2 regions of the Shinella sp. G-2 genome follow, and region 1 is predicted to be linked to the other one. Evidence: riboswitches for the same ligand, from Rfam matches in the RefSeq annotation. Region 1 holds a riboswitch; the other holds the start of a gene.
What was found. Region 1 has a riboswitch for S-adenosylmethionine ahead of metA (homoserine O-acetyltransferase MetA). Riboswitches for the same ligand answer to the same signal wherever they lie in the genome.
Positions count from the first base shown of each region.

Region 1 (5,953 bases):
CGTCAGGTCGGCATGGGAAAGCGAGGCGATCACGCGGCGCACCTCGGTGACGCCCCTGTCGACATTTTCCACCAGTTCGTTGACGCTCGTGGCGAAACGGCTGAGGTCCGCGTCTTCATAGGCCTTGGTGATGCGGCGGGAGAAATCGCCCGCGGCGGCGGCCGCGACGATGGTGCTGATGTTCGATTGCAGGTCCTTGCTCTGCGCCTGCAAGGCGGCTTCCTGCGCTTCCATCTCGCGCATCTGCATCTCGTTGGCGCGGAAGACGTCGAGCGTGCGTGCCATGGCGCCGATCTCGTCCTTGCGGTCGGTGCAGGGGATCGCGTCATCGAGCTTGCCGGCCGCCAGGTTCGACATCACGCCGGTCAGCAGCTGGATCGGACGCACGATGCCGTTGCGGGCGAAGAGCATCGCGAACAGCATGCCCGCGACGATGCAGACAAAAGCGGTTGCGAGCAGCAGGATCTGCGTTGTCGTCGAGCGGGAGATCGCGACGGCCCGCGAGCCGGATAGCGTTTCGGCGGAATAGGCCGAATATTCCTTGATCGCGGCGGTCACGGCCTTCTGGCCATCCAGCGCCTTGTCGAGCGCGGCGAGCAGCGCGGCGCGGTCCTGGCCCTTGTCGGAACCGGCCACGGCGACCATGGCGCGGATATCCTCGAAATAGGGTGCCAGGGCAGCGCGGATCGCTTCGAGCTGTTTCTGTTCGGTCGTGTCAGCGGTGGAGGCGATCTTCGGCAGGCGATCCAGCATTTCCGCGGCGCGCATTTCCGTCTCGGCAGCAAAATCGGCCGCCTTTTCCGGCGCCATGGCGAGCTGATAGGTCATGCGGCTGATCGCGATGACGTCGACGCGCAGGTCCATGGCCTCGCGGGCGACTTCCTCGCGCGCACCCGTATCCTGAAGTGCGGCGCCCAGCGAGGTGAGACCGCGGCTGCCGACCGTGGCGATGGTGCCGGCCGCAATACCCATCAGGAGCACGAGCAGGCCGACTTTCCGCGAAATGGAGAGATCGGAGATTTTCATGGGCAGGTCCCCTGGGGCGACCGGCGCTGTCCTGGCGCGTTCAATCCCGCACGACCCGGCGTCATTGCGGGTCCATACGGCCGTTGTCGGCGACAAAGGTTTCGATTTTCTTGCCTTTTGACAATCTGTTCGAGGGGGAAGCTCAGCCCTTTCGGAAGACGTAGTCCGTTTCCTGCCGTAGCGTTTCGCCAGGCCGCAGCACTGCCGAGGGGAAGTGCACATGGTTGACGGCATCCGGCCAGATCTGCGTTTCCAGGCAGAAACCGGCGAAGGCGCCGTAACGCCGGCCACCCAAACCGGCAACGGACGGGTTCACATGGGCGCCGGTATAGAGCTGCACGCCGGGCTCCGTGGTGAGAACGTCAAGGGAAACGCCGGAAAGGGAGCTACGCACCGTGGCCACCCGTCGCTTGTCCCGCCGTTCGTCGGAAAGGCAGAAATTGTGGTCGAAGGCGATGCCACCCGGCTCCACCTGGCGGCGGAAAGGCGTCCAGCCGGTCAGGTCGAAGGACGTTCCGGCGACGGGGCGGATTTCGCCAGTGGGGATGAGCGTTTCATCGACGGGCAGGTAATGGTCGGCCGCAAGGCGGATTTCGTGATCGAGAGCGTCGGCGCCGCCGTCGAGATTGAAATAGCTGTGCTGGCAGAGATTGACCGGCGTCGGTGCATCCGCCGTCGCTTCATAGACGACGGCAAGCGTGCCGTCGCCGGAGAGCCGATAGGTGCAGGTGATCGCGCAATTGCCGGGATAGCCCGCGCGGCCGGCAGGATCGGTAAAGGCCAGCGTGACGAAATCCGCGCCCTGCGCCGCGACGCGCCAGTTCTGCTGGCCGATGCCATCGCTGCCGCCATGCAGATGGGTGACGCCGCGCTCGTTGCATTCAAGCTGATACGACGTGCCGTCGAGGACGAAGCGCCCGCCGGCGATACGATTGGCACAACGCCCCGGCGTCGCGCCGAAATAGGGAGAGTGGGCGAGATAGGATGGAAGATTCTCGAAGCCGAGCACGAGGGGGGCCACATGCCCGTCTAGGCGCAGATCCTGGATGATCGCGCCCCAGGTCAGCACCTGCGCAGTGAGACCGCCGCCGGAAAGCGTGATGCGCTCGATCGCCTCGCCCGAAGGAAGGTGGCCGAAGATTTCATTGGATGCACCCACGCCTGTCCTCCTGCCCAATGCGCTGTGCCGGCAACCTGCGGCAATTGCCGCCGCCTTGCAATCAAAAAGTCATACTTTTCAGAAGGCGCGGTCTCAGAAATTCTTCTGGTAGACAATGAAGGGCGTCTTGTCGGCGATACGGTCGTAAAGCGTGCGCGCAGTGGCATTGAATTCCTGCGTCATCCAGTAGACTTCCGGCGCGCCGGCTTCCTTCGCCTTGGCATAGACGCCTTCGATCAGCGCCCGGCCGATGCCGGTGCCGCGCACGTCGGGATCGGCATATAGATCCTGCAAGTAGCAGATGCTGTCGATGGTCCAGCAGGAGCGATGGAAGAGATAATGCGCAAGACCGACAGGCTTGCCGTCGAGCGTGGCGAGAAGGCCGCGATATTCACCCTCCGCCACTTCGCCCGTCAGGCGGGCGAACGTGCTGGCGAAGATCTCCTCCAGAAGCACCGTCTCGTAGAAGGCGAGATAGGCGGTCCACAGGCGCCGCCATTCGCCTTCATCATCCTTGTGCAGAGGGCGAACGACGACACGGCTCATGATCAGGCTCCCGTTCCGATTTTTTCGAGGTCGTAGGGTGTTGTCTGGTAGATTTCGTTGATCCAGTTGCCGAAGAGCAGATGCGCATGACCGCGCCAGCGGTTCTGCGGCGGCAACGAGGGATCGTTGTGCGGAAAATAGTTCTTCGGCAGCTTGATCGGCACGCCGGCCGAGACGTCGCGGAAATATTCGTCGGCGAGCGACGTCGAATCATATTCCACGTGGTTGAAGATATAGAGCCGGTTGCCGGCCTTCTCCTGCACGAAGCAGACACCGGTTTCGTCGGAATCGAGCAGGATGTCGAGTTCCGGCACCGCGCGGATGTCCTCGATACGGATTTCCGTCCAGCGTGACACCGGCACTTCGAAATTATCCGAGAAGCCGTTGAGATAGACCGACGAGGGTTTGCGATTGTGGTGGCGATAGACGCCGAAGGCCTTTTCCTCAAGCGTACGTTTCGGCACGCCGTGGAAGTGGTAGATCGCCGCCATCGCCCCCCAGCAGACATTCAGCGTCGAATGCACGTTGGTCTCGGTCCAGTCGAGGATCTGTTTCATCTCGTCCCAGTAGGTGACGTCCTCGTAGTCGAGCGTTTCCACCGGCGCCCCGGTGATGATGAGGCCGTCGAACTTGCGGTGCCGCACCTCCTCCCACGTGTCGTAGAAGGCCAGCAGATGATCTTCCGAGGTGTTCTTGGCACGGTGACCGCCGACGCGAATCAGCGACAGTTCGACCTGCAGCGGCGAAGCGCCGACGAGGCGCGCCATCTGCACTTCCGTCTTGATCTTGTTCGGCATGAGATTGAGCAGCCCGATCTGCAGCGGTCGGATATCCTGCCGGATCGCCACCGTTTCGGTCATCACCCGCACACCCTCGTGAACGAGGGTCTCGAAGGCGGGGAGCGTATCGGGAATCTTGATGGGCATGTCTCAACTCGATCCAAAACAAAAACCGGCCGCAACGATGTCGCAACCGGTCCACGTAAGGTCTTCCTCGCGCGGCCCTTTAGCGACTTGTTTAACGTGGCTGCAAGCCGGCCGGCCAAATCACCACGAGCAAATTAGATAAACCCAGTCGGCCCGCGAATCAATCCGCCTGATCGAGTCTAAAAGGCCCGGATGCGGCGGGCATCCGGGCCTTGTCGTTTTCTCGAAGAGCCACGGCTCAGTAGTAGTCGTAGTGCTTCTTCTTGATGATGATCTTCACGCCGTAGTCGCCGCCGTAATAGTGCTTCTTGAAGTGCTTCTTGTAGCCGTAGTGCTTGCTGTAGCCATGGCTCTTGTAACCGTAGGACTTGTGGCCGTAGCCGTAGTAGCCAGCCTCGGACGGCGCGGCGAAGGAAACGGCGGCGACGACGGCGACGACGGCGGAAACGATGAACTTGCGCATGGGACTCTCCTGATCTCTTTCGGGTTGCAGGATGAGATCCCCTCATCCAATGACCCGACTGTCCCATATCGCCGCGCACGGCGCTGTTCCGGAGGGAACAGGGTGCGCCATGCCTTGCCCCTTGGCCGATGAATACCCGGATCAAGCCCGGGTACAACGAAGGGGCAAGGACGGATTGCTTCAAGAGGGGTCTCAGCCCTCCAGTTCCTCCCGCAGCATTTCCAGCTCCAGCCATTCCTCTTCCATCTTTACCAGGCTGTCGCGCAGCTTCTCCATCTCGGCCGCGAGCTTGTTGAAGTAGGCGGGATCCTTGGTGAAGAGGTTCGGATCGGCCATCTTCGCCTCGCGGGCGGCGATCTCCCTTTCCGCCTTCTCCATGTCCTTCGGCAGATTTTCGAGCGCGAATTTCTGTTTGTAGGAAAGTTTGCCCTTGCCCTTGTTCTCGGCAGGCGCGGCGACGGCCGTCTCGGCGGACTTCGCCTTCTCGGCCTTTTCCGCCCTGCGCTTCTCCTCGATGACGCCGCGACGCTGGGCCATCATGTCGGAATAGCCGCCGGCATATTCGATCCAGCGTCCGTCAGGACTTTCCGGATCGGCCGGAGCGATGGTGGACGTGACGGTGCGGTCGAGGAAATCGCGGTCGTGGCTGACGAGCAGCACAGTGCCGGAAAAACCCGTGACGATTTCCTGCAACAGGTCCAGAGTCTCGATGTCGAGATCGTTGGTCGGCTCATCGAGGATGAGGAGATTCGTCGGGCGCGACAGGATGCGCGCCAGCATCAGCCGGGCGCGCTCGCCGCCGGAAAGGTTGCGGATGGGCGTGCGGGCCTGTTCCGGCTGGAAGAGAAATTCCTTCATGTAGCCCGTGACATGGCGCTGTTCGCCATTGACCAACAGGGTCTCGCCGCGCCCGTCGGTGAGATAGTGGGCAAGCGTGTCGTCGAGGTTGAGGTCCTCGCGACGTTGGTCGAGCGTGGCGATCTCGAGATTGGTACCGAGCTTCACCCAGCCGTCGTCCGGCTCGAGCTGGCCGGTCAGCATCTTCAGGAGCGTCGTCTTGCCGGCGCCGTTCGGGCCGACGAGGCCGATGCAGTCGCCCCGATGCACGCGGATCGAGAAGGGCGCGACGATGGTACGCTCGCCATAGGACTTCGTGATCTTCTCCGCCTCGATGACCAGCTTGCCGGATTCCTGCGCATCCGACACGGTCGCCTGCACCGTGCCCTGCGGCCCCTTATGGCCGCGATGGCGCGCGCGCATGTCCTGCAGCTCGCCGAGGCGGCGCATGTTGCGCTTGCGGCGTGCGGTAACGCCGTAGCGCAGCCAGTGCTCCTCGCGCTCGATGGCCTTGCCGAGCTTGTGCTGCTCCAGTTCCTCGGCTTCCAGCACCTCGTCCCGCCAGGCCTCGAAATGGGCAAAGCCGCGATTGAGGCGACGCGACTGGCCGCGGTCGAGCCAGACGGTGGCGTTGGAGACCTTTTCGAGGAAGCGGCGGTCGTGCGAGATGACGATGAGCGCCGAGCGGGTGGATTGCAACTCGCCTTCGAGCCATTCGATGGTGGGCAGGTCGAGATGGTTCGTCGGCTCATCGAGCAGCAGGATATCCGGCTCAGGCGCCATGACGCGGGCAAGCGCTGCCCGGCGCGCCTCGCCGCCCGATAGCGACTTCGGGTCCTCGTTGCCGGAAAGGCCGAGATGTTCAAGCAGATAGGTGACGCGGTACGGATCGTCGGACGGGCCGAGACCGGCTTCGGCATAGGCGGCGACCGTATCGTAACCGTCGAAATCCGGTGCCTGGTGCAGGTAGCGGACGGTCGCGGACGGGTGGCGAAA
Region 1 is NZ_JBBEYH010000048.1:944-6,896, forward strand. It holds gene V8U06_RS28780 (methyl-accepting chemotaxis protein) at 1-1,026, opposite strand, end outside; gene V8U06_RS28785 (aldose epimerase family protein) at 1,169-2,185, opposite strand; gene V8U06_RS28790 (N-acetyltransferase family protein) at 2,279-2,731, opposite strand; gene metA (homoserine O-acetyltransferase MetA) at 2,734-3,657, opposite strand; SAM riboswitch at 3,717-3,794, opposite strand; gene V8U06_RS28800 (hypothetical protein) at 3,896-4,120, opposite strand; gene V8U06_RS28805 (ABC-F family ATP-binding cassette domain-containing protein) at 4,313-5,953, opposite strand, start outside.

Region 2 (5,953 bases), on a different contig from region 1:
GTCGCCTCCCTTTTCACGAACCTCGCCCTCGTAGTAGACCCAGGCCGACGACCAGCGCATGACCAGCAGGCTGAGCGCCAGGACGATGATGAACATCACCCAGGAGCCGGCGGCGGCGTATCCCATGTCGAAATACTTGAAGGCGTTGTCGTAGATGTACATGGCGAAGAAATAGGTGGAGCCGAGCGGGCCGCCCTTGGTCATCAGCAACGCGATCGTCAGCTGCTGGAAGGCGGCGATGATCGAGGTGATGAAGGTGAAGAGCAGCATCGGCCCGAGCATCGGCAGGGTGATGAAGAGCATCTGCGCCCAGCCCGGCACGCCCGAGACGGTCGCCGCCTCGTAGAGTTCCTTCGGAATGGCCTTCAGGCCCGTCAGCAGGATCAGCATGGTGCCGCCGAAGCCCCAGAGGCTGGCGATGATGATGGCGACGATGGCAAGGCCCGGATCGCCCAGCCAGTTCGGCCCGTCGATGCCGACGAGCGACAGCATGAAATTGAGAAGGCCGTATTCGCGGCTGTAGATCCAGCTCCAGATCGTCACCAGCGCGACGCCGGAAATGACGCTCGGCAGGTAGAAGGCCGTGCGGAAGAAGCCGCTGGCAAAGGTCGCGTGATGCAGCATCAGCGCGATGAGGAAGGACATGACGATGTTGAAGGGTACGTAGATCGCGGCGAACTTCACCGTGATCCAGAGGCTTTCCAGGAACTGCGGGTCGTCGAACAGCATCGTGCGGTAGTTGTCGAAACCGACGAAGGTGCGCTCGCCGACGACCGGCCAGTCGTGGAAGCTCATGGTGAGCGAGAAGAGGAGCGGGCCGAGCGTGAAGAACACGAAGCCCAGGATCCACGGGGAGATGAAGAGATAGGCCGTCAGGTGGCGCGAGAAGGCGGATTGCCGCTTCTGCACGGCTTCGGGCGCGGTGGTAGCAAGGGTCACGTTCACTCCCCCAGGATTTCGCACGAGAACGAAAAGGGCGCCTCAGCCCCCTTCTCCCCGGCGGGGAGAAGGGAAACAGCGGTGAGGCCGCTTACTTCATGAAGCGCTGGGAGCGCTTGACGGCATCGTCCAGATGGGTCTTCGCATTGCCCTGGTCGATCATCGTCGCCTCGATGGCGCGGGCGAGATTGTCCTGCACCTTGCCCCAGTTCTGGTTCTTCAGAAACGCGTGGGTCTCCGTGTTGGAGGTCGCGAGGATGTCGAAGAACGGCTTGTAGATCGGGTCCTTCGTCATGCCCTTCTCTTCGGCGACGCTGGTGCGGACCGGAAGGTCGTTGGTGCGCATGGCGACCGCTTCCGGCGAGGAGAAGAACTTCACGAATTCCCAGGCGAGGTCCGGATGGGCGGCATCCTTGGCGATGGACATGGCCGAAACGCCGAGCGCCGAATGCGCCGGCTTGTCGCCGAACTTCGGCAGCGGCGCGACGCCATAGGCAAAGCCCGCGGCATCGATGCCGGCCTTGGACCACATGGCGCTCTGGAACATGGCAATCTTGCCGCCCTTGAAGAGCGTGCTGCCCGAGGTGTCGTCGCCGAGGTTGAGCGTGACGGCCTCTTCCTTCTTGGCCATGTCGCCGAACATGTCGAGGACCGCAGCCGCCGCATCGCTGTTCATGTAGCCGTCGATGGTCTTGCCGTCGTCGGAAATGTACTTGGTGCCGTTCGACCAGAGGAACTGCTCGAAATCGTACGGGTCCGGCTTGGCGTCGACCGCGAAACCGTAGACCTTGCCTTCCTTGTTGCGGAACTTGGCCGCCTTGGCGCGCAGATCGTCCCAGGTCCAGCCGTCCTTCGGCTCTTCGACGCCGGCCGCCTTGAACATGTCCTTGTTGTAGAACACGACCTGGGTGGTGAAGCCCGCCGGCATGCCGTAGGTCTTGCCTTCGACGCGGGTGGTGTTCATCAGCCCCTGCGGAATGTCGTCCGGCTTGATCTCGGCGGCGTCCTTGGCGATCAGGTCGTCCAGCGGCATCAGCGACGTATAGTATTGCGGGAAGTTCCACATATACATGACGTCCGGCGGGCTACCGGCGCCGAAGGCGGCGACAAGCTTCTGGTCGTAGCCGTCGGCATAGGGTTCGACCTGAACCTTCACGCCCGGATGCTTCTCCTCGAACTTCTTGGCGATGGCCTGCTGGATGGCCAGGCTCTCGTCGGAATCCCAGGTGGCGAAGCGGATGGTCTCGTCCGCCCGGGCGGTGGCGCTGCCTGCCAAAACGAAGGCGATCAGCGAGCCGGCGATCAGTGTCGTGTTCTTCCTCATTCTCTTCCTCCTTGACGGGTCACGCGACCCGCTTCCCCTTTTCATTGACGATGAGCGCCTCGGTCTCCGCATCGAGCCGGCGGCGCACCGCCTGACCTTCCGCATCGAACAGGTAGCAATGCTGCGCGGGCAGGCGCAGGTGAACCGTTTCGCCGTTCGCGACCGGATGGGTGCCGCGCACCACGGCGGTGAAGTCGCGGCCGTCCTCGAGGCTCAGATGGACGTGGCTTTCGGTGCCGAGCCGTTCGACGAGGCGCACCGTGCCGGCCAGGGCGCCCTCGCCGGCCGGAACGATCTCCACCTTGTCCGGGCGGATGCCGAGCGTGACCTTGCCGTCCCGGGCGAGCGTTGCCGCACCTTCCGCCTCGAAGACGACAGGCTGCTTGAGGCCGCCGCCCGAAAGCGTGACATGCGCGCCGTCCTGAGCGGCGACCGTCGCCTCCACGAAGTTCATGCGCGGCGAGCCGATGAACCCGGCGACGAAGAGATTGGCGGGCTGGTAGAACAGCTCCAGCGGCGTGCCGAACTGGCTGACCTTGCCCTTGTCGAGCACGACCACGCGGTCGGACAGCGTCATCGCCTCCACCTGATCATGGGTCACATAGATCATGGTGGCGCCGAGGCGCGCATGGAGCGCGGCAAGCTCGACGCGCATGGTGACGCGCAGGCCCGCGTCGAGGTTCGACAACGGCTCATCGAGCAGGAACAGCTTGGGCTCGCGCACGATGGCGCGGCCGATGGCGACGCGCTGGCGCTGGCCACCGGAGAGCTGGCGCGGCTTGCGGGCCAGAAGCTCCTTGATGCGCAGGATTTCGGCAGCGTTGTCGACGCGCCGGTCGATCTCGTCCCGCTTCATGCCGTTGAGCGCGAGACCGAAGGAAAGGTTCTTGCGCACGTTCATGTGCGGATAGAGCGCATAGTTCTGGAAAACCATGGCGATATCGCGCCTGGCGGAAGGCACGTGGGTGATATCCCGCTCGCCAAGGCGAATGGCCCCGCCATCCAGTTCCTCAAGGCCGGCAATGGAGCGCAGGAGCGTGCTCTTGCCGCAACCGGAAGGGCCGAGGAAGCAGACGAACTCGCCATCGGCAATGTCGAGGTCGATGCCCTTCAGCACCTCCAGAGCGCCGAAACCCTTGCGGAGATTTTCGATACGGATCGATGCCAACGGTGTCCTCCCCTGTCGGCGAAAGGCGCTTGCTCCTCAGCTCACGCCGCCACGTGTTAAACGTTTATATCATAATAAAAACGTTTAACTTAATTTGTAAAGGGAAAAATGAAACACGCCGGAAGGACCGGACGACGGGCGGAAAACCCGTCAGCCGGCGCGGAAGTGCTTGGAAAGTTTCAGGCCCTGCGCCTGGTAGTTCGAGCCGAGGCCCGAGCCATAGAGGCCTTCCGGCGCATCCAGCATATGCTCATAGACGAGACGGCCGACGATCTGGCCGTGTTCGAGGATGAAGGGCACTTCATGGCTGCGCACTTCCAGCACCGCGCGGCTGCCGGAGCCGCCGGCCGGCGCATGGCCGAAGCCCGGATCGAAGAAGCCGGCATAGTGCACGCGGAACTCGCCGACGAGCGGATCGAAGGGCGTCATCTCGGCCGCATAGAGCGGCGGCACATGCACCGCCTCGCGCGAGACGAGGATGTAGAATTCATCCGGATCGAGGATCAGCTCGTTGCGGCCGCGGCTGAACAGCGGCTCCCAGAAATCGAAGATGTCGTGCTGGTTCTTGCGGTCGACATCGACGACCGATGTGTGATGCTTGCCGCGGTAGCCGATGAGGCCGTCCGGACCGGTACCCTTGAGGTCGATGGAAAGCGCGATGCCGCCGCCCGAGACGTTCGGCGTCTCGCTGGCGACCAGCGTGTCGGATGCATGCAAAGCGACGAGTTCGCTTTCGCCGAGCAGGGCATTGCCCCTGCGGAAACGGATCTGCGACAGGCGCGAGCCGCGGCGCACGACGATCGGGAAGGTGCGCGGCGAGATTTCGAGATAGAGCGGACCGGAATAGCCGGCCGGGATCTTGTCGAATTCCTGCGCGCGGTCGGTGATGACGCGGGTGAAGATATCGAGGCGGCCGGTGGAGCTTTTCGGATTGGCCGAGGCGGCAAGTTCGGCCGGCAGGTCGAGGCTTTCCATCAGCGGCACGATATAGACGCAGCCCGTTTCCAGCACCGCGCCTTCCGTCAGGTCGATGACATGAAGCTGCAGCCGGTCGAGCTTGTCGGCGACGAGATGGGCCGGGCCGGGCAGGAAGCTGGCGCGCACGCGGAAGGCCTTCGCGCCGAGGCGAAGGTCGAGGCTGGCCGGCTGGATCTGGTCTTCGTCCAGCGCCGCCTCGCTTTTCAGCCGCCCGCCATCGAACAAGCCGCGAATGGCGTTGTCCGCCAGAATGCCCGTGCTGCGCGTCGCAGAAGCCATGATCCTACCGTCCTGTCAGAGGGCTCGCACAAAACCAAATGCCGGCAATTGACGCAAGCGTGGGCGCGCAGTATTAGCAGATTATCCCGTGGTGATTTGGCCGGCCGGCTTGCAGCCACGTAAAACAAGTAGCTAAAAAGGCCGGGTGACAAACCGGCCTGCTTACGCGGCCGGTTTTTTTGTTTGAAGGCGACAATCACATGAGCAAGTCCTGGCGCCCGGCCACCCAACTCGTCCACGGCGGAACCACCCGCTCCCAGCATGGCGAAACCGCCGAAGCGATCTTCCTGACGCAGGGTTTCGTCTATGACACCTCGGCCGCGGCCGAAGCCCGCTTCAAGGGCGAGACGGACGGTTTCATCTACGCGCGCTACGGCAGCCCGACCAACGACATGTTCGAAAAGCGCATGTGCATGCTGGAAGGCGCCGAGGATGCCCGCGCCACCGCATCGGGCATGGCCGCCGTCTCCGCCGCCATTCTCTGCCAGCTGAAGGCCGGCGACCACATCGTCGCGGCCCGCGCGCTCTTCGGCTCCTGCCGCTGGGTTGTCGAGACGCTGGCGCCGAAATACGGCATCGAATGCACGCTGATCGACGGGCGCGACCTTTCCAACTGGGAAAAGGCCATCCAGAAGAACACCAAGGTGTTCTTCCTCGAAAGCCCGACCAACCCGACGCTCGAGGTCATCGACATCGCCGGCGTGGCGAAGCTCGCCAACCAGATCGGCGCCAAGGTCGTCGTCGACAACGTCTTCGCGACGCCCCTCTTCCAGAAGCCGCTGGAACTCGGCGCGCATGTCGTCGTCTACTCGGCCACCAAGCATATCGACGGCCAGGGCCGCTGCCTTGGCGGCGTGGTGCTCTCGGACAAGCAGTGGATCGACGAGAACCTGCACGACTACTTCCGCCACACCGGCCCCGCCATGTCGCCGTTCAACGCCTGGACGCTGCTGAAGGGCATCGAAACGCTGCCGCTGCGCGTCAGGCAGCAGACGGAGAATGCCAGCCGCATCGCCGACTTCCTCGCCGACCAGACGCAGGTTGCGCGCGTGATCTATCCGGGCCGCAAGGATCATCCGCAGGCCGACATCATTGCCAAGCAGATGTCGGGCGGCTCGACGCTCGTCTGCTTCGAGTTGAAGGGCGGCAAGGATGCAGCGTTCGCCTTGCAGGACGCACTTGATGTCGTGAAGATCTCCAACAATCTCGGCGACGCCAAGAGCCTGATCACCCATCCGGCAACGACGACGCACAAGAACCTGACG
Region 2 is NZ_JBBEYH010000004.1:66,614-72,566, reverse strand. It holds gene V8U06_RS09430 (carbohydrate ABC transporter permease) at 1-939, opposite strand, end outside; gene V8U06_RS09425 (ABC transporter substrate-binding protein) at 1,031-2,263, opposite strand; gene V8U06_RS09420 (ABC transporter ATP-binding protein) at 2,283-3,431, opposite strand; gene V8U06_RS09415 (2'-deoxycytidine 5'-triphosphate deaminase) at 3,582-4,688, opposite strand; SAM riboswitch at 4,767-4,845, shown strand; gene V8U06_RS09410 (O-succinylhomoserine sulfhydrylase) at 4,889-5,953, shown strand, end outside.
Region 2: another riboswitch for S-adenosylmethionine. It lies ahead of V8U06_RS09410 (O-succinylhomoserine sulfhydrylase); the one in region 1 lies ahead of metA (homoserine O-acetyltransferase MetA).